DNA from 2 places in the Photobacterium sp. AWH4_225 genome. Region 2 is predicted to be linked to the other one. Evidence: riboswitches for the same ligand, from Rfam matches in the RefSeq annotation. Region 2 holds a riboswitch; the other holds the start of a gene.
The links. Region 2 has a riboswitch for fluoride ahead of ACXAD4_RS00080 (voltage-gated chloride channel family protein). Riboswitches for the same ligand answer to the same signal wherever they lie in the genome.
Positions count from the first base shown of each region.

Region 1: it holds a riboswitch for fluoride, as region 2 does, so the genes downstream of both, ACXAD4_RS26865 (iron-sulfur cluster assembly scaffold protein) here and ACXAD4_RS00080 (voltage-gated chloride channel family protein) in region 2, are expected to answer to the same signal.

Region 1 is NZ_JBSWTF010000004.1:2,151,307-2,171,724, forward strand. Features, by position in the region: gene ACXAD4_RS26845 (redoxin domain-containing protein) at 1-19, opposite strand, end outside; gene ACXAD4_RS26850 (putative quinol monooxygenase) at 185-475, opposite strand; gene ACXAD4_RS26855 (GNAT family N-acetyltransferase) at 787-1,638, shown strand; gene ACXAD4_RS26860 (GGGtGRT protein) at 1,747-2,751, opposite strand; gene ACXAD4_RS26865 (iron-sulfur cluster assembly scaffold protein) at 2,819-3,511, opposite strand; fluoride riboswitch at 3,640-3,703, opposite strand; gene ACXAD4_RS26870 (hypothetical protein) at 3,975-4,394, shown strand; gene ACXAD4_RS26875 (hypothetical protein) at 4,660-5,340, shown strand; gene ACXAD4_RS26880 (hypothetical protein) at 5,442-5,864, opposite strand; gene ACXAD4_RS26885 (metallophosphoesterase family protein) at 6,029-8,026, shown strand; gene ACXAD4_RS26890 (hypothetical protein) at 8,325-9,047, shown strand; gene ACXAD4_RS26895 (RNA methyltransferase) at 9,055-9,564, opposite strand; gene ACXAD4_RS26900 (Lon protease family protein) at 9,815-12,184, shown strand; gene ACXAD4_RS26905 (DMT family transporter) at 12,266-13,186, opposite strand; gene ACXAD4_RS26910 (DUF2256 domain-containing protein) at 13,436-13,579, shown strand; gene ACXAD4_RS26915 (cryptochrome/photolyase family protein) at 13,572-15,143, shown strand; gene ACXAD4_RS26920 (hydroxymethylglutaryl-CoA reductase) at 15,234-16,493, opposite strand; gene ACXAD4_RS26925 (XRE family transcriptional regulator) at 16,589-16,996, opposite strand; gene ACXAD4_RS26930 (aldo/keto reductase) at 17,099-18,007, shown strand; gene ACXAD4_RS26935 (hypothetical protein) at 18,108-19,559, opposite strand; gene ACXAD4_RS26940 (family 8 glycosyl hydrolase) at 19,556-20,418, opposite strand, start outside.
Region 2 is NZ_JBSWTF010000001.1:3,657-13,111, forward strand. Features, by position in the region: rRNA gene ACXAD4_RS00020 (23S ribosomal RNA) at 1-1,124, shown strand, start outside; rRNA gene rrf (5S ribosomal RNA) at 1,209-1,324, shown strand; rRNA gene ACXAD4_RS00030 (16S ribosomal RNA) at 1,699-3,251, shown strand; tRNA gene ACXAD4_RS00035 (tRNA-Glu) at 3,344-3,419, shown strand; tRNA gene ACXAD4_RS00040 (tRNA-Lys) at 3,421-3,496, shown strand; tRNA gene ACXAD4_RS00045 (tRNA-Val) at 3,527-3,602, shown strand; tRNA gene ACXAD4_RS00050 (tRNA-Ala) at 3,633-3,708, shown strand; rRNA gene ACXAD4_RS00055 (23S ribosomal RNA) at 3,974-6,861, shown strand; rRNA gene rrf (5S ribosomal RNA) at 6,947-7,062, shown strand; tRNA gene ACXAD4_RS00065 (tRNA-Asp) at 7,105-7,181, shown strand; tRNA gene ACXAD4_RS00070 (tRNA-Trp) at 7,218-7,294, shown strand; tRNA gene ACXAD4_RS00075 (tRNA-Trp) at 7,615-7,691, shown strand; fluoride riboswitch at 7,967-8,030, shown strand; gene ACXAD4_RS00080 (voltage-gated chloride channel family protein) at 8,114-9,455, shown strand, end outside.

The DNA of each region.
Region 1 (20,418 bases), on a different contig from region 2:
GCTTCACCGAATAATCCATGTTTCACTCCATTGGTATAGATTGTTTGAATCACAGTGCTCATTGTGGACACGGATACCGATATCTACAAGTAGTTAACTTTTAGTAACCTACTAAGCTGAAATGCAAAACCCCATCACCTGCATTTCGCTGGCAATGGGGTAACAGAAAAGGGAGGGAGTTAAATTATGCGATTTGGGTCATCTCATTGACGGTAAACTGCTCCACACAGCCTTCAGTAGCGGCCATGTAATCAGCAAGGTGTTGGTTACCCATATGCTGCTGCCATAACTCACGTGAGGTCCAGTTTTCAAAAAACAGGAAGTGTGCAGGGTTTTCGTTGTCTTGGTGAAGGTCATAGTTGATGCAACCTTCTTCCGCACGTGTTACATCAATAAGCTTCAATAGCTCTGCTTTTACAAGGTCAACTTTGTCTTCTTTAGCGATGATGTTGGCAACGATGGTTAGCTTAGTCATGGGGCTTCCTCTCATAATTTGTTTATGGACATTTTGGTTGCGGTGTTGAATACCGCGTTGATGTATTGAATATTAGATGGCTATAGCTTTTCTGAAAACAGGTGTGCTTTTGATTTATTATCAAATTTAAATTGATAATAAATGCTTGGCATTATGCTACTTCCGTATTTCCTCTTCCTGATTGTGAAGGACAATCGGTGAGTCATTTTGCGAGTAAGATGGCATTACAGCATTTCAATGGACCAGGTAAACTAATTAATCATCTACCCTTAGCATACCGTATGAAAGTAGAGTTATGTTGGAGGGCGGCGATGGCAGAACAAGACTATCGTATCGAGGTTATGTCGAAACAGGACTTATTACAGGCCATTGATTGGGCCGCCGCAGAAGGATGGAATCCGGGGCTTTATGATATTGAGTCATTTTATGCCGCTGACCCGAATGGTTTTTTGGTTGGTTATTTAGGGGATGAAGCGATTTCTTCGATTTCGGTGGTGAAGTACGACGATAGTTACGGCTTTTTGGGCTTTTATATTGTTAAGCCTGAATATCGTGGTAAGGGTTATGGCTTTAAGCTCTGGCAAGCAGGGTTGCATTACTTGGAAGGCTGTAATGTGGGATTAGATGGTGTTGTTGAGCAGCAGGGTAACTATAAGCAATCAGGGTTTAAGCTCGCTTATGGCAACATTCGCTTTGAAGGCGTTGGTGGCGGTGATGAGCCTGAAGGTATAGGGTTGATCGATCTCAGTGAATTGCCATTAAGTGAAGTACTGGATTATGACGCTGCTTTTTTCCCAACCGAAAGAGCGCTTTTTTTACAGAAATGGATAAATCAAACTGGCTCTAGTGCATTGGGTATCAATCAAGCAGGTAAACTGGTTGGTTATGGAGTGATCCGCCCGTGTAGAAACGGATTTAAGATAGGGCCGCTTTTTGCCGATGATGCTTTGTTAGCAGAGGAGCTTTTTCTTGCTCTTCGAGCTAAAGCAACCGCAACAGATAATATTTATTTGGACGTGCCGGAAGTGAATCTCCCCGGCGTAGCACTAGCAGAAAAATACAATATGGAGCCAGTGTTTACCACTGCACGCATGTACACAGGTGATACGCCTGAGATTTCGGTTGACCGTACATTTGGCGTCACCACCTTCGAGTTGGGCTAGTGAGAATCACAGCTTATTTGCCCAGCCTACTTTCGAGTAAAAGAGAAAGTAAATGCTGGGCAATGGCTGTGCGGCAAGCCAATTGTTAAAATAGGCTGCTTAGTGAATTTATGACTTTATTGATTGTTCAATAGCAACCGCCACGGCGACCGTTGCGCCAACCATAGGGTTGTTACCCATACCCACCAAACCCATCATTTCAACATGAGCTGGCACGGAAGAAGAGCCAGCGAACTGGGCGTCACAGTGCATTCTGCCCATGGTATCAGTCATGCCGTAAGAAGCAGGGCCTGCAGCCACGTTGTCAGGGTGAAGGGTACGTCCGGTACCGCCACCTGAGGCGACAGAAAAGTATGCCTTGCCCTGTTCCAGGCGTTCTTTCTTGTAGGTCCCTGCCACAGGGTGCTGAAAGCGGGTAGGGTTAGTCGAATTACCCGTAATTGATATGTCGACGTTTTCACGATGCATAATAGCCACACCTTCCTGTACATCGTCGGCACCGTAACAATTTATCTCACCTCGTGGGCCTTTTGAGAATCGGCGTTCTGAAACAACATTTAGTTTGCCACTGTCATAATCATATTGTGTTTGGACATAGTTAAAGCCATTGATGCGAGAGATCAAGTAGGCCGCATCTTTGCCTAGGCCATTGAGGATCACCCGAAGCGGTTGTTGGCGTACTTTGTTGGCATTGAGGGCAATTTTAATTGCTCCTTCAGCTGCCGCATAAGACTCGTGTCCAGCTAGAAAGCAAAAGCACTGGGTTTCTTCACTTAGCAGGCGAGCGGCCAATTTTCCGTGTCCGATACCCACCTGGCGTTGATCGGCTACTGAGCCAGGGATACAGAAGGCCTGCAAGCCTTGTCCTATATCCTCTGCCGCTTCAGCTGCGCTTTGGCTTTCCTCTTTCAATGCGATAGCGGCACCCAGTACATAAGCCCATGCTGCATTTTCAAAGGCAATAGGTTGGGTCTCTTTGACAATTTCATAAGGGTTAACGTTGCGCTCTTTGCAATACGCTAGAGCGTCATTGATCGAACTGAAACCATATTGTTCAAGGAGTGGCTGAATTTGGTTGATGCGGCGGTCGTAATTTTCGAATAATGCGGCCATGATGCTGTCCTCGGAAAAAGAAAGTAATGTCTATAGATTGGTGACGTTGTCACTTATTGTGTGCCAGTTACTGATGGCGAGGATCAATAGTCTTGACCGCTTCATCACAACGCCCATATTGTCCCGTTGCTTGTTGCATTGCTTCTTCGGCAGGGACTCCTTTGCGGATTGATTCCATCATTTTTCCAAGATTGACAAAGCGATAGCCGATGATTTCATCATTTTCATCTAGCGCCAGTTCGGTAACATACCCTTCGGCCATTTCCATATATCGTGGCCCCTTGGCACGAGTACCGTAATGAGTACCTACTTGGCTACGAAGCCCTTTTCCCAAATCCTCGAGTCCAGCCCCTATTGGAAGGCCATCTAGCGAGAAAGCGGTTTGAGTCCGGCCATACACATACTGCAAGAAGATTTCGCGCATCGCGACATTGATGGCATCGCACACTAAATCAGTATTCAATGCTTCCAGAATGGTTTTGCCCGTGATGAGCTCGGACGCCATTGCCGCAGAATGGGTCATGCCCGAGCAGCCAATGGTCTCGATGAGGGCCTCTTCGATAATGCCGTCTTTAACGTTTAGAGTGAGTTTTGCCGCACCTTGCTGAGGTGCACAGGTGCCAACACCATGGCTGACTCCGGAAATAGCGATAACATCTTTGGGGTGGACCCAACGACCTTCGACAGGGATAGGTGATGACTCATGTTGAGGCCCTCTCTGGATAGGGCACATGTTTTGGATTTCAGTTGAATATTGCATTACTTTTGCTCATTTCTAATAGGTGTACGCTTGAGCAAAGAATGGAGGAGGAGTCATAATGCTAACAACATACCCAAGTGCACGGTGAAAAACACAGTGTCAATATGGATCCTCGGCCATTCTTGCCGTTGTTGTTAGACGTCATCATCCCAGTAGGGCGGTTAAAGGAGGAACATCATCTCCCACCGACGAGGTCACTCGTCGATGGCATTTACTATACGCCAGCGGTGAAGAAATGAACTATCTGAATGGAAAATCCTAGATTGCAAAACTGGAATGGTCTTTTTGCTCTAGTTGAAATGTAAGGGGATCTTTCGAGCCTTACCAATAATTCAATCACTTAATTAGTACCATTAATATTTCTATGGTTTTTGACTGTCCGCTTGACGAAATTTTACAGAAATCGAACATTGTTTTTCACTAGAGGACGTAATCTAGCGCCATAAAAGAATGGAGCTATACCATGAAATTACAACTTAGAGCGGAATCAAAGCAACTGCCAAAGGCCAAGCAATCATTGACCAAAGTCCTGATGACAAGCGCAATAGCGGTGATCATTGCAACTGCGGGGATCACTGTACCTAATGTGGCTGAGGCAAAAGGGCATAAGCATCACCACCATCATCACCATAAGCATAAACATCACAAGCATAAGCACCACAAACATAAACACCATGTAGTTGTAGTGAAGAAGAAGCCGAAAAAAAAGCATAAGAAAGTAGTGGTTGTACACAAGTACCCTAAGCACCGCCACTATCATCGTAGTCGTCTACCAGAAATCGCTACATTTGCTGTAATTGCAGGCGCAACCTACGCCATTATCGATAATCATTACTACAAACGCCGTGGTGATAATTATGAATATGTGGCTAAGCCTCGATAATTTTTACGGATGCCCTGATTGTCAGGGCATCATACCGTATAAATTTCAAACGATGTTTATAATTTTTTGGGTTAGGTTACAACTTTTTGCTTCTCGTCTGTTATAGTCACTTCATTAAGCATTGATTTGCTATCTAGTCCCTAATATCAAACCAGTAAGATTGTTGATTTAGAGGAAAATAAAAATAAATAGAATTTAGTTTGCTTAAGAATTGAACGGTGTTTTATATTCAGTGGCGAGTTAAACTCAACCAGTTGGTGTCAGGATGAAAAATTTAACGTTAATGGCTGTTATATCGATGTTTCTTTTTGGGTGTGCAAGCCCAAGTGAAGATGAAGCTTCTAAAGTGATTCCGGTGGATCTACAAAAGAGTGAGCTGATTGAAGTGCTGAGCGAAAAAGCGACAGCAGATGCTCTAGATGTTCAGTATCTACTTAAAGATGCTGAGATGACCAATAAAGATATGGTTGAGTTTAGAGAGCAGTTGATCTTAGCGTTAGGACAGGAGCAAATAAACTACAGCTTCATTCCTCATTCGGAGTTCGAGAACTTATCTGCTATTGCGAAAGCCAAGCCTAATGGCTGCTATGTGAAAGAGGTATATGAGTACTACAGCCCTCAACTACAGGAAGACGTTATTTTTGTCGTAGAAAGCATGCGTGTGTGTACTAAAGATGATAATTATGTAGCACTTGATACCAGCATTGGTGATTTTCAGATAGATGTGAAATATGGCGATACCGTGATGAAAACATCTCGAAAAGCTTCATACTTTCACAATTATGTGAAGATTAGTGAAAATGCATATTCATCTCTGTCTGTAGGCAAGCTGACGTTGAATGAAAACCTGCTGTCGTTCGAAACTAAATCCGGCCTTACCTTTGAGGTTGATGAGAAAGGAATAGTCACTCGGAGTGATATTGGGTTGATTGGGGTCGTTCATTAATTTCAGCCAACGTTGAAGAGATGCCCATTAATTAATGGGCATCACTATTTTAATCACATTAAGTTGCATCAGTGCTATTCACAGTTAAGGAAACCTATTCCTTAACTTTTATTGCTTTCAATAAAAGGCCTTTGAGCCTCAAATCCATTCATGAATAGGCAGCGGTGGGTATAGGCGGAAGTAAGCAGCATATGATGGTCAACTTCTGTGTAGCGATTCTTCGCTCGTTCGGCAAAGTATAAATATTCACTATTAGTACGGCTCACAATAGACTCTGCGGCTTTCTCTGGGACATTGAATTCGGCAATCAAAGATTGGTAGCTGGAAAGGTGAATATCATATCGCTCATTTTCAAGGTACTTGGCAGCCGCTAGACAGGTTGCTTCTTCATTTAGCTCAAACATCATTTCTTCAGGTGCAAGCTGGCGAGGCTGGATAGTATGTGCTTGGTTTTCATTTGCAATAGCGGCTGTGCTTACAAGTACACTGAGCATGGTAATAAATAGGGCTGTTATTGGCTTCATGTTCAAAGGCGTATAAGAAAATTTGCTTGAGAATACCGCTAATCAATGACAGTTTGATTGAATTAGCTCTGCAACAATTGCAGAGAGAAAACATAAATAGTGTCATCTTTCATTCGTAGATTACTCGCAATTTATTCTCTTAAATAATAATAGCAGTGGTAATCATGCAAAATACTATATGGAAACGTTCACTTGTAGCGATGTCTATTATTGCAACACTAGCGGGTTGTAATAGTTCTTCATCTGATGATTCAGGTAAAACATCACCAAAACCAGATTCAGCATTAAAAGTCGGCCTTCTCCCTGATACTCAAGGTGGCGGTTGGAATGTTGCTATCCATCCTATGGAAGCGGTTTTGGCTAAACACCAAGAAGAAGGCGTTAATGTCGTTATTCCTGTTGGTGACTTAACTGATAACGGTTCTACTAAAGAGTGGGAACAGTGGCGCTCAGTTGCAGATAAGTATCGTGAAGCGGGCATGGAGTTCTTGCCGGTAATGGGCAACCATGAAACGAGTTGGGCTTATACGGTCGAGTGGATAGATAATATGCGTCACTTTATCCCAGAAGATGCCGTGCATATGCCTTCGGCTGAGTGGCTGAATTACTACATTATCCGCGACAATGTTTTGATGATTGGATTGGCTTATTACAACTTGCCGATCGCCTTTGGCTGGATTGAGGAAGTTATTGCTGAAAACGAAGGTAAGTTTGACCATGTGGTCATCGCAAGTCATGACGGGCTTGTCGGTGCTAAATATGGTCAAACCCGTGAGCAAATTGTCCAAGGTGTGAAAGACGACAATCGCCTGTTTGATATTCATAAAGACATTCGTGAGTTATTTGCGAAGTATGATGTGATCTGGGTACAAGGACATGAACATATGTACCAGCGCTCGCAAATCCATGCACGCGTATATGGTTCGAATGATCCAGGTGGCCGCAGTAATGTTGATACGCTTGCTTCTACACCTAGTGGTGGCAACTACCGCATGCCTTCATACACCCAGATTGTTAGTGGCAATGCCTCGTACAAAGGCTACGAATACCGTTATGGAGAACGTGAGCTTATCCAGGACGTTATCCAGCACAAAATGGCGACGTTAAAGCCTGAGTATGACTCAAACCATTACGATGCCAATGCAGCGATTTTGAGTTTTGATGGCAGTCGTGTTGATTACCATGCTTATTACGCCCCGCATACCATTACGCGTAATGAAGATGGCATGAAGGAACTTGAAGATCCGGATTGGACATTGATGGATACCTTCAGCCGCACATTGGATCGTTGTGAAGCGCTTATTTACCCGAATTCTATTCCTGAGGGCCAGCGTCCAGTCCTTAATCATATTGTTGAATACAAAACTAACGATTGTCTGGGCTATGATGGTTCTTCGGCACGCTTGGTCGGTGGCGTCAATGAGACATTCAACCGGGTTGATACGACCGAACGTACAATGGGTTACAACGCCGGCCTAACCCGTGCCGAGACCATGAATGACATGATGCGCCTGACTTATCAGTTCTTGTTCACACAAAACAAAGCATGGGATCCGAACCTAAATAGTGCCGAGCGTGTTTACCCTGGTGCTCAGGATACTGATGACACAGGTGCAGAGGTGGGGAATGTTGTAGTACCAGCAACCACTATCGATATGAAAAAACATGTCACATTGAGCTGGATGCCAAAAACAAATGAAACGCGCTCTGATATCTTGATCGTGAGTGGTATGCAGAACCACGGTGGTGTTTACCAAAATGCCTTTGGTGGTGAAAAGAACATTCGCGGTGAGTCAGGTTTGCCGGGGTCCCAGCCTGATGGTACGTCAAAAATGCCACACACTCGATTACCGTTAACAGCTACCCAAGACTGGAATGTCGAGGAAATTGTCGCTGATAAATATGGCGTACAATTTACAGCCGATGCTAACTTGAATGCTAATAACTTAACGCTGGGCGAACAAGTGAACGGTGCCTGGAAACCATTAGTCACTGAAAACTGTGTGGTTGATGCGCCTTGGGACGAGTACTATTTGGTCAATGCCCCTGTTCGCGATGCAGACTGTGCCGGTCAACCTGTTGTGGGCTACGATAGCCAATATGGTAATCGCTGGTGGATGATTGCTGATCGTGACTTAGAAATCGCGCTAGTAAAGCAATAACTCCCTAGTTACTACGAACGACACCAATGTGTCTAAGCCGCTGGGTAATCCTGGCGGCTTTTGTGTTTCAGCCCTGTAGGCATTTGCTCTTGGGATTGTTAGGCAAGGATCATAAATCGAACTTAAGTCACTAACTTAGATGGTTTCTTTTCTATACTCTTAGTAAGTGACGTCTTGTCATTTTCTACCTGTACCTTTTCTAGTAACCGTTTTTCTCACCCTTCCCAATAACTGATTAACCGTTTTTAACCTTATCGATGCTTATCAGGCATCAGTCTTCGATTATTAGGGGGTTATTATGCTTAATGTAGCCAATAGCAGTGTGTTGAAAAGCAAGCAGGCGAAAGCCACCACAGCATCCAATATCATCAAAGAGGTGATTTTGGTTGATTTGAATGAGCTATATTCGCCATCAGAAATTGAACTGCTACAGCAAGCGCAGCAACTTATTGATGACGGAAAGGCTCGAATTCAATGCTTGAAAGAAAAGCGTAAACGCGAAGAAAAGCATAGAGAGAGTGTTGAATCGACGCTTCATGAACAAGCTTATAGCAAAGCACTCGCTAGCCTAGAAGAGATGTCTTTGTCGGAGCTGTATTTCATGAGTGTTTGCTTCTCGTACTCGTCATCTTCGATAGTGGGACTGATTCAGGATTATGATCATCAGCACTATTTAGCATCAGTACAGCGATGGTTAGATATTGGTACTGAGGAAGCATTGCATTTCGAACAATCACCTGAAGAAGTACGTGAAGAGTGGCTGTGTGGTATAGCCGAGGCGGCAGTTGAAATGATCAGTTGGCCTTGTTTAAAGTACCATCGAGATTATCAAGAATCACAAGTGATTTATGTTGAGCCGCAGGGGCCTAGGGAAGACTTCCCTGAATCTGTTTATGCCACTGTTATTGACAATAACCAGTCAAAGTTGACTGAAGAATGCTTAACCGTGATTAAGACGCTCGCTGCGTACGAAAACAATGCAGCGAACGTCAGGAAGATATTAGCTAAATTAGGCCAGTAGCCTGGCCTTATTTTTTCACAACAAGTCTGTTCCGGTTATCGCGGCTCTCTCGGATAAGCTCATCACCCATAATCACATTTTCCGCTTTTGCCAAGCGGTCATAAAGCAGCACATTTACCGTTGCGGCCAGGTTCATACAGCCGACGGTAGGTACGTAGACAACAGCATCGGCTTGGTCGACAACCTCCTGGGCAATTGTGCCGTCTTCCGGGCCAAAGACATACAAAGCATTTTCAGGGTGTTCAAAAGCCGGTAGAGCTGTTGCTCCTTCTGCAAGTTCGACACACACAATTTTGGTGTCGGCAGGTAAATCATCAAGTAGCGATTCGACGTTGGTCAGTGGGATCTTGTCTGTAATGTCTTTAGTGTCGGTATGGAATTTAGCCGCATAACCATAGCGGTTGCCCGTATACTTTACAGAATCGACACGGTAGCAGCCCGCTGCACGCATGACTGCCCCAACATTGGTAGGGCTTTTAGGGTTACTTAGTCCAATACTGACTCGGTTGTTTTTCATTGATGACGTCCGCTAAGCTTGTTTCAAGCGCGGCATAGTAACAGAGAGACAGATTAAGGGGTAGGCGCACATACTATGAGCTGACACTGAAATTGTATAAAAACCTCATTTCGTTGTGGTTTTTGTACATAAATACAGCAAACGATACCTTTTGGGCTGGTTCAGCAGCAGTAAACGTAGTCTAAGTCACTAAATCATAATAATTTACTGACTACACTGGATGTAACTGATTGTTTATGGAGGGAGCCATATGACTATTCAACCGCTAAGCAGTGACAAACTGTATCGCGCCTCAGAACTAAATGGCTTGCCTGAAGATTGTAAGTCGACCAAAAACCTGACCCCACTTGATGAAATCGTCGGTCAAGAACGTGCCCAGAAGGCCGTTGAGTTCGCCATGTCTATCAAGGAGAAGGGGTACAATATTTATGCTATCGGCCGTAATGGCCTTGGTAAGCGCACTATGGTGTTGCGCTATCTCAATCGTCACGATCCTAACGGAAATGCCAATCCCCTTTACGACTGGTGTTACGTTGCCAATTTTGAAGAAACTCGTAGCCCCAAGGTGCTAAAACTACCTGCTGGTAGCGGTCACGCTTTCAAAAAAGATATTGAAAAGCTGATGACCCGCTTGGTTAAAGCGCTGCCTTTGGCTTTTGACAACGAGATGTATTACAGCCGCTCAGAAAAGCTGAAAAACCAACTGACCCAGAAGCAAGAGAGTGCATTGCTGACGTTGACCCAAGAGGCCAAAGAACACAGTGTTAGCTTGTCGGTCACGACAACAGGTGAGTATCAGTTAATAGCTCTAAACGGTGAAGAGCCCCATACCGAAGAAACTTTTGCTCAGCTATCAGAAGAAGACCAACAGGCGTTTGAAGATACTATCAACGAGCTTGAGCGCCAACTGCGTGGTATTGTCCGTCAGCTTACTGAATTAGAGGAAGAGTTTTCCGACAAGATCCAGAAGCTCAATGAAGAAGTGGCGCTGGATGTCGTTTCGCATTTTATCAAAGCATTGAAAGATGAATATAAGCCCCTTCCTGAAGTAACGGCTTATCTGAAAGCAATGCAAGCAGACATCCTCGAGAACTTAGACATTTTCTTAGAAGAGAGTGAAGAACAAGTTGCACTGGCTTATGCTGCGCTTGATAAAAAGATGCCACGTCGTTATCAAGTCAATGTGCTGGTGAACCAAGATGACTCTAAGTTTCCAATTGTGGTCGAAGAGAGCCCAAATTATCACTCTATTTTTGGTTATGTGGAAAACGCCACTTACAAAGGTACGGTGTTTACAGACTTTTCATTGATCCGTCCGGGTAGCTTGCACAAGGCCAATGGCGGTGTGCTGCTGATGGATGCGGTGAAGGTACTGGAGCGTCCTTATGTCTGGGATGGGTTGAAACGTGCACTGCGTTCTCGCAAATTGAGTGTGAGCTCGCTGGAGAAAGAAGTGACGCTGTCGGGCACGATCTCGCTAGATCCTGAGCCGATCCCGCTAAATGTGAAGATCATCTTGTTTGGTGATTACCAAACCTATCAGCTACTTCAGCACTATGATCCTGAGTTTAGTGAGCTATTCCGAGTGACGGCGGACTTTGAGGATGAAATGAACCGTACCGATGAGTCGGAGGCGCAATATGCCAAGTTCATTTCCAGTATCGTCAATGATAACAAGATGTTGCATTGTGATCGCAAAGCAATTGGCCGGATCATTGAATACAGCTCTCGTCAGGCTGATGATCAAAACAAGTTGTCTTTGCACTCGGCAGATATTGCGAACTTGCTGCGTGAGTCCAATTATGTTGCAAAGTCATCAAATGCCACGATGATCAGGGCGAACCATGTTGAGCTTGCATTGAGCAATCAGGAAATGCGGGTCAGCAGGCTAAAGGACCATGTGATGCAGACTTTCACCAACGGTACGACGCTGATTGATACCGATGGTGAAGCAGTCGGGCAGGTGAATGCCTTGTCGGTGATTTCTACCTCGGATTACCAGTTTGGCTCGCCAAACCGGATCACTGCGACAACCTCCTACGGCGAAGGGGGCGTATTCGATATTGAGCGCAGCGTTGATCTTGGTGGCCGTATTCACTCGAAGGGTGTGATGATTTTGTCAGCCTACCTGGCATCTGTGTTTGGCCGCAATAAGCGTATTCCACTGACCACACACCTGACGTTTGAACAGTCTTATGGCGGTGTCGATGGTGACAGTGCCTCGATGGCAGAGTTGTGTGCCATTGTCTCGGCGTTTTCTCAAATGCCAATCAGGCAGGATGTCGCCATTACTGGTTCGATGAACCAGTTTGGTGCCACCCAGCCAATTGGTGGGGTGAATGAGAAAATTGAAGGCTTCTTTGATGTCTGTGCGATCAAGGGGCGGAAACCTGGCCAAGGTGTGATTATTCCCCAGTGTAATGTTCATAACCTAATGCTGCGAAAAGATATCGTAGAAGCGGTTGAGAAAGGTGATTTCAATATCTGGGCAATCCGTCATGTGACTGAGGCGATTGAAATCCTAATTGGACAAGCTGCAGGGCAAGCCGGGTTGGATGGGATCTTCCCTGTAGATAGTGTGCTGGGTCAGGCGCAGCTAAAATTGAATGCCCTTAGATAATTATCTTCGTTCGTGAATAATCAAAAAGACCGCCAATGGCGGTCTTTTTATTGGTGTGTATTTTAACGGGTTTAGCCGTTTTTACTTACTCGGCGCTGCACGTTGGCTGCCGAAGATGTTGATAAGGGTACCGATAATGATCAAGCTACCGCCCAGCAGTGTCCAAACTGAAGGCAGTTCGTTAAACAGGAATGCACCGAGCAAGATTGAAAAGACTACCTGAATATAAGAGTAGGCAGTGGCTTTGCTTGCTGCTTCTGTTTGCATCGCTTTGGTTAAACAGACTTGGCCGATTTGGGTAAAGATACCCACTAATAGCAACAAGCCAGCTTCAAACAATGTTGGCATTTGGATATCGCTCCCCAATAGGAAAAGGGATAGAGGCAGGGCGATGAACGGGAAATAGAACACGATAACCGAGCTGTCTTCACTCTTGCTCAAACGTTTGACGATGGTATAAGCAACCGCACTGAAAAACGCGCCTAGCATTGCCATTCCGACAGCGAAAGTTGGCAGTTCTACAGCATTACTTGCTAGCATATTTGGCTTAACGGTAATGATTAGACCAAGAATGCTCAACACAATACAGGCGACTGTAGACAACTGGATACGCTCTTTTAAGAAAAAAAGTGCCAAGACAGCTGTAAATACTGGGTGTAGGTACTGAAGAATAGTTGCTTCTGCCAATGGCAGATGCGCAATGGCGTAGTAAACGCAAATCAGTCCTAATGTTCCGACGGTTCCCCGCGCAATGAGAAGCGGTTTGTTATTGCCCCATACCGGGATCTTTTTGCGTTTGATATCAAGGTAGCTGATCACCAGAGAGATAAACGCCCTGGCAGCAACAATCTGGAATATTGGCATGCCTGTGGCACTGACTAGTTTCACACAGGCAGCCATAAGCGCAAAACCAAGCGCAGATAACAACATGAACCTAAGCCCAACAGGAAGTTGGCCTAGTAGGGAGTTTTTCAGGAAAGAGGGAACAAGGGCTTTGTGCATTGGTGAAATTGAAACCTCAGCTGTGATGCAACAAAAAAATGCTGCTCCAAATGATAATGGGAATCGCTGCCGCAAGTTTGCCTGAAAATGATGCACAACGCATTAGATATGTGTGATGAATTCAGATAAAAATTAGGCACAAAGAAACACTGTGATTTGTTCTTTTTAAGTAATTAACATCTATGATCGATATACCAGTTAGAGACGTTTCAGTTCAGTAACTTGAACAAAAAGAACTGGCAACAGGTCATGAAGAAACCTCACTTACCGAGCAAACAGTGTGTGGTTTGCGGCCTCCCTTTTTCTTGGCGCAAGAAGTGGCAGAAAGTCTGGCACGAGGTGAAGTACTGCTCGAAGCGCTGCCGAATGCATAAGAGGGCAAATAATGGCTAAACATTATGCGCGACTCCGGCTCATTCTCGGTGACCAACTTAACATGGGACACTCATGGTTCAGCCATCTTGATGACAATACGTTATACGTGATTGCCGAGCTTCATCAGGAAATGGATTACGCTTCGCATCATATCCAGAAGGTCCAAGCTTTCTTTCTCGCTATGGAACATTTGGCAGCCTGCCTCGAGCAAGCTGGCCATGATGTCCTGCATCTTACTCTGGATGAGACCCAGCAGTATGCCGATTTGCCTGATTTGTTAACTCAACTCATTGCCCGTTTTCAGTGCCAGCAGTTTGAATACCAACAGCCAGATGAGTTTCGTCTGCATCAGCAGATGTCCGCATTCTGCCAGCAACTCAACATCAATTCTGAGTGCGCCGATAGTGAGCATTTCATTGTCCCCTATAACGAAATCAGCCAATATTTCACAATAGAGAAAGCGGGTAGGCTTGAGACCTTTTATCGTAAATTGAGGAAAAAGCACCAAATCTTGATGCAGGATGCAGAGAAGCCTGAAGGCGGGAAGTGGAATTTCGATAAAGCGAACCGGGAAAAGCTCAAACCCAAAGATATAGCCGATCTTCCTGAGCCTCTTATTTTTGGTAATGATATCTCTGTGATAAATCAGAGGCTTTTAAGGCATAAGGTAAAGACTATCGGAAATAGCCGGGATACGCTGCTCTGGCCGGTAGACCGGACTCAATCTCTGCAATTGTTAGATTTTTTCTGTACTCACTGTTTACCCAAGTTTGGTCGTTTCCAAGATGCCATGACTTGCCAAGCCGATGACTTGGTCGATGACAAACAATGGAGCCTGTACCACTCACGTCTCTCTTTTGCCTTGAACAGTAAAATACTGAGCCCGATAGAAGTTATCGAGTGTGCTATTCGCCATTATCAGGCCAGTGATCAAATAGATATCGCCCAGGTAGAGGGCTTTGTTAGGCAAATTCTAGGCTGGCGCGAGTTTGTTCGTGGGATCTACTGGACACATATGCCCGACTATGCCGAGCGTAACCACCTCGGGGCCAAGCGATCGTTGCCACAATGGTTCTGGGACGGACAGACAAAAATGAACTGCCTTCACCATGCTATTTCCCAGTCCCTTGATTATGGCTACGCTCACCATATCCAGCGTCTGATGGTGACAGGAAACTTTTGTATGATTGCCGGTGTTGACCCTGATGAGGTTGATGCGTGGTATTTAGGGGTTTATGTCGACGCGATTGAGTGGGTAGAAATGCCCAATACCCGAGGAATGAGCCAGTATGCCGATGGCGGAATCGTTGGTAGTAAAGCGTATGCAGCGAGCGGAAACTATATCAATAAAATGAGTGACTATTGCCAGCATTGCCATTATCAAGTGAAGGAAAAAACCACAGAAAATGCTTGCCCGCTAAACAGTTTATATTGGCACTTTATGACGCAGCATCGTGAGCAATTTGAACGAAACCCGAGGGTAGGGATGGTTTATCGTAATTGGGATAATCAACCTGATGAAAACCAGCAAGCGGTGCTGGATAAAGCGAGCCAGCTGTTGATTGATATTGAGCTGCTTTAATTCAGCCTAGGGCCTAATGAAAACCGTCTCGGACACTTTAATTTAGGGATTAGGTCGAGACGGTTATCAAGATATGATCGCAGAGCGATTTTAGCGTGCTAGCTTATGATGCGCACGGGAGAAATGCCCGGCACAAAAGGCACCGACAATCGACAGCTCGCCTGCAAGGCAGAGCGCAGCGCACACTTCAGACAGGGCCTGTGAATTGCCCGAGCCATGAAGGCCAAGTAAGTCGAGGCAAGCTTTTTGGCTTGGCAGCGAAGTACCGCCACCTACTGTACCTACCATCAAGTTAGGCAGGGTCACCGAGGCATATAGCCCGCCGTGCTGGTTGACTTCAATACGTGTGATCCCAACGGCAGACTCAGCCACACAAGCCGCATCCTGTCCGCAGGCGATATAGAAAGCTGCAAGAGCATTGGCATAGTGAGCATTGATACCGATACTGCCACTCAGTGTTCCGCCGATGGTATTCATACGGGCAAACTCTGCCATTTTTTCAGGCGTAGTGTGCAGCATCTTCTCGACTAGAGCTTTTTCAATGTTGATCTCGGCGGTGACTTTCTTACCTCGAACACCACGCAAGGTTTGTGCAGTCGCTTTCTTATCGCCCGACAAGTTGCCATCAAGAAAGGCTTCTAGTGGCTTAATTGGTGAGTGGTGCAGGATATGCTCGAACACAGCATTGGTCGAAATGGTGACCATATTCTGACCTGATGCATCACCTGTGAGGTATTCAAACACCAGGTAGACGTGGTTGCCTTCGATATTGACACTGATGTCAGCCAATTTGCCGTGGCGGGTGGTGGATTCAGCGATACGGCGGAATTCATCATATTGGGTAACTACCCAAGCCACAAATTGTCCAGCCTGCGCCAAATCATAAAAGGCAAAGCACGGCGTACGGGTTACCCCTTCGTTAAGCAGCATGGCGCTTGCCCCGCCGGCTTGCGTAATAAGTTGCGAGCCACGGTTATAGGAGGCAACAAGGGCAGCTTCGGTCGTCGCAAGGGGCACATGGAAATCATTTTTGGCAAACAGGCCGTTTACACGCAAAGGCCCCGCGATGCCGATAGGCATTTTGACTGTGCCGATGAAGTTTTCGATGTTTTTGTTGTAGCAGAGCATCTGCTCTTGCGTGTGTCCATCGAGTAATTGCGCTTTGGCTTCCTCGTTGTCGAGCATTTGCCAGCGTCGCTCTACTGCCTTAGGGGTCAGGTAGGGAGTGCGTGGCTGTTTTTTTTCCGGCTTGGCAAAGTTAGAGCCAAGTCGTTGCTGCAGCTCGTCAGCAGTGAAGTCATTGACCACGGTTTTCATGTGATCACGTCGATGGAGATTTAGTTTTGGCATAGCAGTACTTCTTAGCTAATGACTGCGGCGGATTGTAACCCCCTAATATCAAAACACTACTCCTGCCAGTTGGGAAATTAGTGTGCTGACAGAAATCATTCAGGTTTTTCTTGCTTAGCGATGCTGAGAAATTTGCTCATCCCGCTGATATCTAAGTAACCATCAGATTTTTTATGGGTTCGGAGGTACTGATAGCCAGTCACAATTTTTAACAGATTATCTGCTTCAGTATCGCTGATTTTTTTATCGTTCACATGCTCAAAAGCGGCATTCAGTGCCGATTTGTCGACAACTTCGGCTTGACGGTAGAGATAACCGCAACCTGTGGCGAGCCATTCCAACGAGCAATTCGCCCGCATCGCGATTTGATTGGCTTTGGCTAAGCTGGGTTCGCTCCCTTTGAGGTATTTGCGGATCAAGGCTTCGCTGATATCAACCCGTCGGGCAAAGCCGCTGATGCTTTCTTCACCGATGAGGGATTTAAGGCGGGAGGAAAAAGACATAGTTCGTACTCCAGTTCGAAGGTATGGATTTATAGCATTGCCTCATTGGCAGAACAAGCCTAGGATGGTTAGCGATTTTTGAGTAAACGGAGTTAAGTCCAGATGGTGGCAAAAGTTGAACTCACCCCGCAAGGGCAGCAGTTTTCAGAGTTAGTTCAAGGCTATTGGCGTCTAGCTGATTGGCATATGAGCCCACAGGAGCGGTTGAGTTTCCTCAAACAGCATATTGAATTGGGTATTACGACTGTTGACCATGCTGATATCTATGGTAACTACATTTGTGAGCAGTTGTTCGGTGAAGCACTGGCCATAGATCCAAGTGTTCGCGAGCAAATCGAAATCGTGACCAAGTGCGATATCAACCTGTGTAGTGACTTAGTGCCAGAGCGTAAGATCAATCACTACGATACCAGCAAACAACATATCGTTAACTCGGTGAACAATTCGCTGTCGCGCCTGAATGTCGAGAATATCGATGTGTTGCTGATCCACCGTCCGGATGTATTGATGGATGCCGACGAAGTCGCCGGTGCTTTTGCTGAGCTGAAGCAGCAAGGCAAAGTGAATCATTTTGGTGTATCTAACTTTACGCCTTCACAGTTCGAGTTGCTGCAGTCTCGCCTGGATGCGCCTTTGGTGACAAACCAGGTTGAAATCAATCCGCTGAACTTTGAAGTAGCCCATGACGGTACGCTTGATCAATTGCAGATGAAGCGTGTTAAACCAATGGCTTGGTCTTGTCTGGGCGGGGGGGCAATTTTCTCCGGCCAAACAGAACAACAAGTTCGGGTACGCAATGAGCTAGAAGCGCTCCGCGAAGAAGTGGGTGCCGACAGTATTGATCAGGTGATCTACGCATGGGTACGCCGTCTTCCATCTAGCCCGCTTCCAATCATAGGTTCAGGTAAAATTGAACGAGTACAAACGGCGGTTGATGCTTTGAATATTACTCTAACGCGTGAACAGTGGTACCGCGTATGGGTAGCCTCAAAAGGCCATGGTGTGCCATAGGCCCGGGCATCAAAACCCCAGACATCAAGATAATGATGGTAAATGATTAAATGAAAGCCTCTGCCTTGAATAAGGCAGAGGCTTTTTTATAGATTTTTATTTAGTAGCAAAGCTTATAGCTTTTCTTCTGCGCACACTCGGCAGTTTTCAGCGCATCCTGTAAGTTTTCATCATGCGGGTAGGCATCAACCAGTTCTCGAAAAGTCTCAACTGCTTTGTTGTTCTGTTTCTGGTTGTAATACGCCCAGCCTTTGATCTCCTCAAGTCCGACTTCTTTGCCATAGGTTTGCTCAAACGCTTCGCTGCGATCGATGACATATTGGTAGTTCTGCTTCTCATAGGCATTAAGAATCGCTTTGGTTTCTTTCTGCTTGGCGTAAAGCATCTTTTGGCTAGGATCGGCGAGGTTATTTGCTAAGAACTCGGCATGTTGCTCAAACCCAGCTTTGTTCAGTGCCAAAGTATAACCATATTGGGTTGACTGATACTGCTTGTCGCTGCTGTCCATACCTTCCAGCGCTTTTTCGAAAGAGCGTTTGGCGGTAAGTGGCCTATCGATTTTGTACCACTGCCAACCAGCTAGTGCATGCTGTTCCGCACTGAGTGTTTTGTTTTGGTACAACAGCTCAAGGCAGGCCTGTGGATCGGATTGACAGGCTTTTGCTAACTGCGGTGAGGCGCTGCTCGTTCCCATCTTTTTTAATCCAGGGTAACGTGAAGACCAAAGCTGTTGGTAACGCTTTGCTTCGTCGGCTTTGCCCATCATGTTTAGGCTTAGGATTTTGCCTTCAATTTGTTTCTGGCTGGGAGTTTCTGTCCAACTGATTGATTTATCAAACCAGTTTAACGCGTTGTTGTATTGTTTTTTCTTGAGGTGCTGCCAGCCTAACAGTTCGGCTCCCTTGGCATCTTTCTTTTTGGTAACAACCTGGCTGGCGGAGCGGGTTTGGCTAGCGGTGAGCTTTTGCTGTCCCAGGCTGGCCAGATTAACTTGATAGGCGAGTTTTTCATACTCAGTAGCATCGTAGCTGCTGCTATTTTGGTAACGGGTCAAGATATCTGGGCCGGCATATGCATTCGTCCAACCTAAAGCCTTTTGGGTGGTGGATAAACCGTGCTCAGGGCAGTTTGATAATAGTTGCGTGAGCTTTTGCTTGGCATTGGGGCCATAGCCAGACTGGGTTTCCTGTTTAAGATCCAACCATGCCCATTGAATTCGAGAACAGTTCGCCCACTGTGGGTTTGCGGAGAGAAGTTGAACGGCGGCGGTAGTCTGCTTTTGGGCAATAGCTTGATCTAGTTGCTCCAACGCAGCGCGGTACCGTAACTCTTCGCTGAGTGACTCTGAAATCGGTTGGTTTGCCGCCACTTGTTGGGCGGCTTGCCAGCCTTCTTGTTCCAGAGTGGCCCAAATCGGCCCTTCATCAAAGAGGTTGTATTGACCTTGCGGGTTGACCTCTACAGAGACGTCGCTTTCTAGCAGTTTGATATAGGCTTGCTCGGAGGCCACTGCTGGGAGGGCGACGAAAAGAGCGAGAGTAAATGTTTTCATTGGCAGTACCTCTCGTGGAACGCGATATGGGAGAAAATGATCAGGCTTGATGAGTAGTAATCATCATTGCTATCAGGGTGAGGAAGCGCGCTTCGGTGTTTATAGGTTTCTTGGCTGAGCTGAACCAGAGTCGCAATGGCATTGGCACCGTTTGGCGCTTCATAAGGTGCCATTTGTCCATTTTCAATATCCACCCATGCCTTGTTGTGTTGGAAAAGCCAACGGCGGTAGTTGTCATTTACCGCATTGTCGTACCCCCCCCAGATAAGGTAAAGCGGGATACGGTAACTGGAATAGCTAAATCGGCTAGGAAACTGACTAGAGGGTTGCCATTGATTGTTTCGGTATTCCAGCCAGTCGCTAGGTAGGTGGTATTGACCATATTGGTTACTGTTAAGAATGGATAGCCCTCCTTGATTCAGTAACGCCCAAGCGCTATTCATTTTGGCAAAGTCATTAAACGCTGGGTAAACCCAATAGGATGGGTTCACGATAGTCGAGGTAGCTTTATCGAACCCATAATGAGCAGGAAGCAGGGCCTGCTGCTCGCCGAGTTTGACAAAGTGAGTGCTGGCAAGCTCTTCTATGATGGCTTTGGCTTGATGCTGGTAATGATTCTCGGGCCAAAGACCATGGGCTTTGAGTAGCGCCCAGGCAATGAAGATATCACCATCACTGGCATTATTGTTATCGGGAATATGGGGTTGGGTGGGTTGCCACTTCCAAGCAAAAAGCGGGTCGTCTTTGTGTTGTAAATGGCTTTGTGTCCATTGCCAGAGTTGCTTGAAGGTTTGATGATCATTGAAAAAGGCGGCCATCAACATTCCATAACCCTGACTTTCGCTGTGGCTGATACTGC
Region 2 (9,455 bases):
AAAAACACAGCACTGTGCAAAATCGAAAGATGACGTATACGGTGTGACGCCTGCCCGGTGCCGGAAGGTTAATTGATGGGGTTAGACTTCGGTCGAAGCTCTTGATCGAAGCCCCGGTAAACGGCGGCCGTAACTATAACGGTCCTAAGGTAGCGAAATTCCTTGTCGGGTAAGTTCCGACCTGCACGAATGGCGTAATGATGGCCACGCTGTCTCCACCCGAGACTCAGTGAAATTGAAATCGCAGTGAAGATGCTGCGTACCCGCGGCTAGACGGAAAGACCCCGTGAACCTTTACTACAGCTTGGCACTGAACATTGACCCTACATGTGTAGGATAGGTGGGAGGCTTTGAAACCGAGTCGCTAGATTCGGTGGAGCCGTCCTTGAAATACCACCCTTGTAGTGTTGATGTTCTAACGTCGCCCCGTTATCCGGGGTGCGGACAGTGCCTGGTGGGTAGTTTGACTGGGGCGGTCTCCTCCCAAAGCGTAACGGAGGAGCACGAAGGTGGGCTAATCACGGTCGGACATCGTGAGGTTAGTGCAATGGCATAAGCCCGCTTGACTGCGAGACTGACAAGTCGAGCAGGTGCGAAAGCAGGTCATAGTGATCCGGTGGTTCTGTATGGAAGGGCCATCGCTCAACGGATAAAAGGTACTCCGGGGATAACAGGCTGATACCGCCCAAGAGTTCATATCGACGGCGGTGTTTGGCACCTCGATGTCGGCTCATCACATCCTGGGGCTGAAGTCGGTCCCAAGGGTATGGCTGTTCGCCATTTAAAGTGGTACGCGAGCTGGGTTTAGAACGTCGTGAGACAGTTCGGTCCCTATCTGCCGTGGGCGTTGGATGATTGAGAGGGGCTGCTCCTAGTACGAGAGGACCGGAGTGGACGAACCTCTGGTGTTCGGGTTGTGTCGCCAGACGCATTGCCCGGTAGCTAAGTTCGGAATCGATAACCGCTGAAAGCATCTAAGCGGGAAGCGAGCCTCGAGATGAGTCATCCCTGAACCTATAAGGTTCCTGAAGGGTTGTTGGAGACTACGACGTAGATAGGCAGGGTGTGTAAGCGTTGTGAGGCGTTGAGCTAACCTGTACTAATTGCCCGTGAGGCTTAACCATACAACACCCAAGGGGTTTTAACGGACTCCACAAACACTTGGATGAGTGTTGAGAACATCAGCTTTCAAGATTGTAAGAATTTTGCTTGGCGACCATAGCATTATGGACCCACCTGATCCCATGCCGAACTCAGTAGTGAAACGTAATAGCGCCGATGGTAGTGTGGGGCCTCCCCATGTGAGAGTAGGACATCGCCAGGCTTTGATTTATAGGAAGCCCGCTGGGTACAGCGGGCTTTTCTTTCGCTCCGACTGATTGCAATGTGAGCGACGTCAACAGAAGGTTTTTACTTTTTCGCCAGCTGCGAAAAAAGATGAAAATTTTGTCTTGACTGGATATCAGAAACGCGTATTATACGCCTCCTGACTTGCTGAAGCGCACAGCGCCAAGGCATTGAAAGTCAACGTTCTTTAACAATTTGACCATGCAATCTGTGTGGGCACTCGTGAAATGATAGTCAACAAAAGCATTATCAATGAAACTGAGTGACCAAATCGAAATAGCTTCGGCTATATCGGCACAGTCAATTCTTACTTAGAAATAAGTAATAACAGTATTCATTGAGCCAAAACTTTAATTGAAGAGTTTGATCATGGCTCAGATTGAACGCTGGCGGCAGGCCTAACACATGCAAGTCGAGCGGCAGCGACATAAACAATCCTTCGGGTGCGTTTATGGGCGGCGAGCGGCGGACGGGTGAGTAATGCCTGGGAATATGCCCTGATGTGGGGGATAACCATTGGAAACGATGGCTAATACCGCATAATCTCTTCGGAGCAAAGAGGGGGACCTTCGGGCCTCTCGCGTCAGGATTAGCCCAGGTGAGATTAGCTAGTTGGTGAGGTAAGAGCTCACCAAGGCGACGATCTCTAGCTGGTCTGAGAGGATGATCAGCCACACTGGAACTGAGACACGGTCCAGACTCCTACGGGAGGCAGCAGTGGGGAATATTGCACAATGGGGGAAACCCTGATGCAGCCATGCCGCGTGTGTGAAGAAGGCCTTCGGGTTGTAAAGCACTTTCAGTCGTGAGGAAGGCATATGCGTTAATAGCGTATGTGTTTGACGTTAGCGACAGAAGAAGCACCGGCTAACTCCGTGCCAGCAGCCGCGGTAATACGGAGGGTGCGAGCGTTAATCGGAATTACTGGGCGTAAAGCGCATGCAGGCGGCTTGTTAAGCCAGATGTGAAAGCCCGGGGCTCAACCTCGGAATAGCATTTGGAACTGGCAGGCTAGAGTCTTGTAGAGGGGGGTAGAATTTCAGGTGTAGCGGTGAAATGCGTAGAGATCTGAAGGAATACCGGTGGCGAAGGCGGCCCCCTGGACAAAGACTGACGCTCAGATGCGAAAGCGTGGGGAGCAAACAGGATTAGATACCCTGGTAGTCCACGCCGTAAACGATGTCTACTTGGAGGTTGGTGTCTTGAACACTGGCTTTCGGAGCTAACGCGTTAAGTAGACCGCCTGGGGAGTACGGTCGCAAGATTAAAACTCAAATGAATTGACGGGGGCCCGCACAAGCGGTGGAGCATGTGGTTTAATTCGATGCAACGCGAAGAACCTTACCTACTCTTGACATCCAGAGAACTTTCCAGAGATGGATTGGTGCCTTCGGGAACTCTGAGACAGGTGCTGCATGGCTGTCGTCAGCTCGTGTTGTGAAATGTTGGGTTAAGTCCCGCAACGAGCGCAACCCCTATCCTTGTTTGCCAGCACGTAATGGTGGGAACTCCAGGGAGACTGCCGGTGATAAACCGGAGGAAGGTGGGGACGACGTCAAGTCATCATGGCCCTTACGAGTAGGGCTACACACGTGCTACAATGGCGTATACAGAGGGCGGCCAACTCGCGAGAGTGAGCGAATCCCAGAAAGTACGTCGTAGTCCGGATTGGAGTCTGCAACTCGACTCCATGAAGTCGGAATCGCTAGTAATCGTGGATCAGAATGCCACGGTGAATACGTTCCCGGGCCTTGTACACACCGCCCGTCACACCATGGGAGTGGGCTGCACCAGAAGTAGATAGCTTAACCTTCGGGAGGGCGTTTACCACGGTGTGGTTCATGACTGGGGTGAAGTCGTAACAAGGTAGCCCTAGGGGAACCTGGGGCTGGATCACCTCCTTAACGATATGACTGCGTTTTACGCAGTGTCCACACAGATTGCTTGGTTGAAATGTAAAGAACATGTCTAGGTTCCCAAACCTAGAAAACACTTAGTCCCATTCGTCTAGAGGCCTAGGACACCGCCCTTTCACGGCGGTAACAGGGGTTCGACTCCCCTATGGGACGCCACGGGTCGTTAGCTCAGTTGGTAGAGCAGTTGACTTTTAATCAATTGGTCGCAGGTTCGAATCCTGCACGACCCACCATCTTCTCCTTTGAAGATGTAAAACATCGGAGGGCGATTAGCTCAGTTGGGAGAGCACCTCCCTTACAAGGAGGGGGTCACTGGTTCGAGCCCGGTATCGCCCACCACTCTTTCATCTTGAAAGATACCATTTCGATGGGGCTATAGCTCAGCTGGGAGAGCGCTTCGCTGGCAGCGAAGAGGTCTGCGGTTCGATCCCGCATAGCTCCACCACTCTCTAAAAACATTCTCGTGAGTGTGTTTAGAAAGTGGATGTCGAAAGACAAACACATGCTCTTTAACAATCTGGAAAGCTGACTAGTAAATTGAATTCTTCGAATTCAATACTAATAGTTTCTACTTGAATAAGTAGGAACGAGTTCTCAAGCAACACACATTCAAGTGTCTTGTGTAAGAGTCCGGCGAAACACAGTTCATCAATACTCAGATGGACAACCTTGGTTGTTGAGCCATACGAACAGACCCCTTGGGGTTGTATGGTTAAGTGACTAAGCGTACACGGTGGATGCCTGGGCAGTCAGAGGCGATGAAGGACGTGCTAACCTGCGATAAGCCAAGAGAAGATGGTAAGAATCACGATACTCTTGGATTTCCGAATGGGGAAACCCAGCTGCATAAGCAGTTATCGTAACGTGAATACATAGCGTTGCGAGGCGAACCGGGGGAACTGAAACATCTAAGTACCCCGAGGAAGAGAAATCAACCGAGATTCCGGCAGTAGCGGCGAGCGAACCCGGATTAGCCCTTAAGCTAGTTTTGCGACAGGTGAATGAGCTGGAAAGCTCAGCGATACAGGGTGATAGCCCCGTAACCGGTAGCGCATTGCGAGTGAAATCGAGTAGGACGGGACACGTGATATCCTGTCTGAACATGGGGGGACCATCCTCCAAGGCTAAATACTCCTGACTGACCGATAGTGAACCAGTACCGTGAGGGAAAGGCGAAAAGAACCCCTGTGAGGGGAGTGAAATAGAACCTGAAACCGTGTACGTACAAGCAGTAGGAGCCCTTCGGGGTGACTGCGTACCTTTTGTATAATGGGTCAGCGACTTAATTTTAGTAGCAAGGTTAACCGTTTAGGGGAGCCGTAGGGAAACCGAGTCTTAACTGGGCGTTCAGTTGCTAGGATTAGACCCGAAACCAGGTGATCTAGCCATGGGCAGGTTGAAGGTGAGGTAACACTTACTGGAGGACCGAACCGACTAATGTTGAAAAATTAGCGGATGACTTGTGGCTAGGGGTGAAAGGCCAATCAAACCTGGAGATAGCTGGTTCTCCCCGAAAGCTATTTAGGTAGCGCCTCGGACGAATACTACTGGGGGTAGAGCACTGTTAAGGCTAGGGGGTCATCCCGACTTACCAACCCTTTGCAAACTCCGAATACCAGTAAGTACTATCCGGGAGACACACGGCGGGTGCTAACGTCCGTCGTGGAGAGGGAAACAACCCAGACCGCCAGCTAAGGTCCCAAAGTTATAGCTAAGTGGGAAACGATGTGGGAAGGCTCAGACAGCCAGGATGTTGGCTTAGAAGCAGCCATCATTTAAAGAAAGCGTAATAGCTCACTGGTCGAGTCGGCCTGCGCGGAAGATTTAACGGGGCTAAGCTATACACCGAAGCTGCGGCAATGCATTTATATGTATTGGGTAGGGGAGCGTTCTGTAAGCGGTTGAAGGTGCATCGTAAGGTGTGCTGGACGTATCAGAAGTGCGAATGCTGACATGAGTAACGATAAAGGGAGTGAAAAACTCCCTCGCCGGAAGACCAAGGGTTCCTGTCCAACGTTAATCGGGGCAGGGTGAGTCGACCCCTAAGGCGAGGCCGAAAGGCGTAGTCGATGGGAAACGGGTTAATATTCCCGTACTTCTTACTATTGCGATGGGGGGACGGAGAAGGCTAGGTGGGCCTGGCGACGGTTGTCCAGGTTCAAGGGTGTAGGCTGTAATCTTAGGCAAATCCGGGATTACACCAGGCTGAGACCCGATGTCGAGCCGCTACGGCGGTGAAGTCATTGATGCCATGCTTCCGGGAAAAGCCTCTAAGCTTCAGATAGTAAGGAATCGTACCCCAAACCGACACAGGTGGTCGGGTAGAGAATACCAAGGCGCTTGAGAGAACTCGGGTGAAGGAACTAGGCAAAATGGTACCGTAACTTCGGGAGAAGGTACGCTGCCGGCGGTGAAGAGACTTGCTCTTGGAGCTGCTGGCAGTCGCAGATACCAGGTGGCTGCAACTGTTTATTAAAAACACAGCACTGTGCAAAATCGAAAGATGACGTATACGGTGTGACGCCTGCCCGGTGCCGGAAGGTTAATTGATGGGGTTAGACTTCGGTCGAAGCTCTTGATCGAAGCCCCGGTAAACGGCGGCCGTAACTATAACGGTCCTAAGGTAGCGAAATTCCTTGTCGGGTAAGTTCCGACCTGCACGAATGGCGTAATGATGGCCACGCTGTCTCCACCCGAGACTCAGTGAAATTGAAATCGCAGTGAAGATGCTGCGTACCCGCGGCTAGACGGAAAGACCCCGTGAACCTTTACTACAGCTTGGCACTGAACATTGACCCTACATGTGTAGGATAGGTGGGAGGCTTTGAAACCGAGTCGCTAGATTCGGTGGAGCCGTCCTTGAAATACCACCCTTGTAGTGTTGATGTTCTAACGTCGCCCCGTTATCCGGGGTGCGGACAGTGCCTGGTGGGTAGTTTGACTGGGGCGGTCTCCTCCCAAAGCGTAACGGAGGAGCACGAAGGTGGGCTAATCACGGTCGGACATCGTGAGGTTAGTGCAATGGCATAAGCCCGCTTGACTGCGAGACTGACAAGTCGAGCAGGTGCGAAAGCAGGTCATAGTGATCCGGTGGTTCTGTATGGAAGGGCCATCGCTCAACGGATAAAAGGTACTCCGGGGATAACAGGCTGATACCGCCCAAGAGTTCATATCGACGGCGGTGTTTGGCACCTCGATGTCGGCTCATCACATCCTGGGGCTGAAGTCGGTCCCAAGGGTATGGCTGTTCGCCATTTAAAGTGGTACGCGAGCTGGGTTTAGAACGTCGTGAGACAGTTCGGTCCCTATCTGCCGTGGGCGTTGGATGATTGAGAGGGGCTGCTCCTAGTACGAGAGGACCGGAGTGGACGAACCTCTGGTGTTCGGGTTGTGTCGCCAGACGCATTGCCCGGTAGCTAAGTTCGGAATCGATAACCGCTGAAAGCATCTAAGCGGGAAGCGAGCCTCGAGATGAGTCATCCCTGAACCTATAAGGTTCCTGAAGGGTTGTTGGAGACTACGACGTAGATAGGCAGGGTGTGTAAGCGTTGTGAGGCGTTGAGCTAACCTGTACTAATTGCCCGTGAGGCTTAACCATACAACACCCAAGGGGTTTTTACGGACTCCGCAAACACTTGGATGAGTGTTGAGAACATCAGCTTTCTAAGATTGTAAGAATTTTGCTTGGCGACCATAGCATTATGGACCCACCTGATCCCATGCCGAACTCAGTAGTGAAACGTAATAGCGCCGATGGTAGTGTGGGGTCTCCCCATGTGAGAGTAGGACATCGCCAGGCTTCCAATTTAGATTATCGTGCTGAACACACGGTGATTTGAGTGGAGCGGTAGTTCAGTTGGTTAGAATACCGGCCTGTCACGCCGGGGGTCGCGGGTTCGAGTCCCGTCCGCTCCGCCACTTATTCAGACAAAGTTAAGTCTTTAAAATAACTACAGGGGTGTAGCTCCAATTGGCAGAGCAGCGGATTCCAAATCCGCGTGTTGGGAGTTCGAATCTCTCCACCCCTGCCATCTTCAAGGCTCTAGCAGAAATGCTGGAGCCTTTTTCGTATGTGCAATTGGCAGAGCAGCGGATTCCGCTAATACCAAAACAGCGCGTGCTGAGAGCCCAAACCTCCGGGATGCCGGCCCAGTCCACACCTGCTATCTTTGAAGCCTCTGTCGTAAAACTGGGGCTTTTTACATCTGTTGCTTTCGAGAAGAAACGTTGGGAGTTGGAGTGCAAGCCAAGTCTTATTCTGTTAACTTTCCTTTATTAATCAATACTGTGACTCGGTTAGTGAAAATCAGTTTGATCTCCGGAGAATTGTCAGTAGAATGATTAACACATTAGGGGTGTAGCTCCAATTGGCAGAGCAGCGGATTCCAAATCCGCGTGTTGGGAGTTCGAATCTCTCCACCCCTGCCATATTCTAAGGCCTAGTCGAAAGACTAGGCCTTTTTCGTATTATTGATTCGGATTCCGCTAATAGCAAAACAGCGCGTGTTAGGAGTAGTTCGAATCTCCGGGATGCCGGCCCAGTCCCCCCTGCCACCTTCGAAGCCTCAGCAGAAGTGCTGGGGCTTTTTTGCATATGTTGCTTCTGCGAAGCAATGTTGGGCCATTTCATTTTGCTAATTTATTATTTCTCTTGTTGTTAATAGGGATAAGCGGTAGCATTTGTTTATTGCCTTGGCGAAACCGCCATGGCGGGTGATGGAGTTCCACCTTTAACCGCTCAACCGAGATAATGACTCCTGCTGTAGTAGGATAGATCCGTCTATGGTGGGGCTTGTTATTTGCCATAGCATCTATCCTTGAGAGTAATTCGAGATAAAGATAGAAATGGTATGGCGCATCCATTAAGTTCAAATCCTAAAATATTCGTCCAGATCCTCCGTTGGACGCTACTCATCATTCCCGTAGCCGTTATTGTCGGCTCGCTCAATGCCTTTTTCCTTTGGATCCTCAGTGTGGCAACTGCGACCCGGATTGATAACCCGTGGCTTATATACCTATTACCACTGGCCGGTATCGTGATCGTTTACTGCTACCGCAACTTGGGAAAAAATTCCGAGGGTGGTAACAACCTCATTATGGATGAGATCCATGAGCCCGGTGCCGGTATTCCAGCCCGAATGGCACCTTTGGTGTTGATTACCACTGTGATCACCCACCTGTTTGGTGGCTCGGCAGGGCGTGAAGGCACCGCAGTGCAAATCGGCGGGGCATCGACCCACTGGTTGGCTCGCAAGTTCAAACTCAATGATGCGGATACCCGACTGATTCTAATTGCCGGTGTGGCGGCAGGTTTTGGTGCTGTATTCGGCACGCCGCTGACTGGTGCCATCTTTGCTTTGGAAGTGCTGGCGATAGGCCGCCTGCGCTATGATGCAATTATCCCTGCTTTGTTTGCTGCTATCTTGGCTGATGTCGTTTGTTCTGCTTGGGGAGTCCACCATACCCACTATCGGATAGACTTCCTTGAAACCATTACTCTGTTCGAACATGCTGTTAAAGTAGACCTGCTGATGATCGCTAAGATTGTGATTGCTGCCGTGGTTTTTGGTTTGGCAGGATACCTGTTCGGTGAACTGACCCATGCCTTTAAAGACATCTTCAAAGCGACACTCAAAAACCCGTATTTAATTGTGGTCGTGGGTGGTTTGATTGTCATCGGTGCAGTACAACTGATTGGTAACTACGACTACATTGGGTTGGGCGTCTATTCGAGCCGTGAAGGGGGAGTGAGTATCTTGACGGCCTTCCAGGAAGGTGGCGCTGAATGGTACAGCTGGCTACTCAAGTTGTTACTAACAGCCATCACCCTTGCTGCCGGTTTTAAAGGCGGTGAAGTGACTCCGTTGTTCTTCGTTGGGGCGACATTGGGCAATACCATGGCCTGGGTGCTGGGCGCACCGGTCGATCTGTTTGCTGCTCTAGGCTTTCTTGCTGTGTTTGCAGCAGCAACCAATACGCCGCTCGCTTGTACCATTATGGGCATAGAACTGTTTGGTGCTGAGCACATGCTGTACTTTGCCATTGCGTGTTATACCGCTTACTACTTCAGTGGCCATACCGGCATTTACTCGTCGCAGCGAGTTGCAGTACCTAAGCTTTTTGATTTGGAAGGGGCGCCGAAGATCACCCATAAGCTTGGTGAACTGAGGGAGACCCACTCGTCATTGCTCA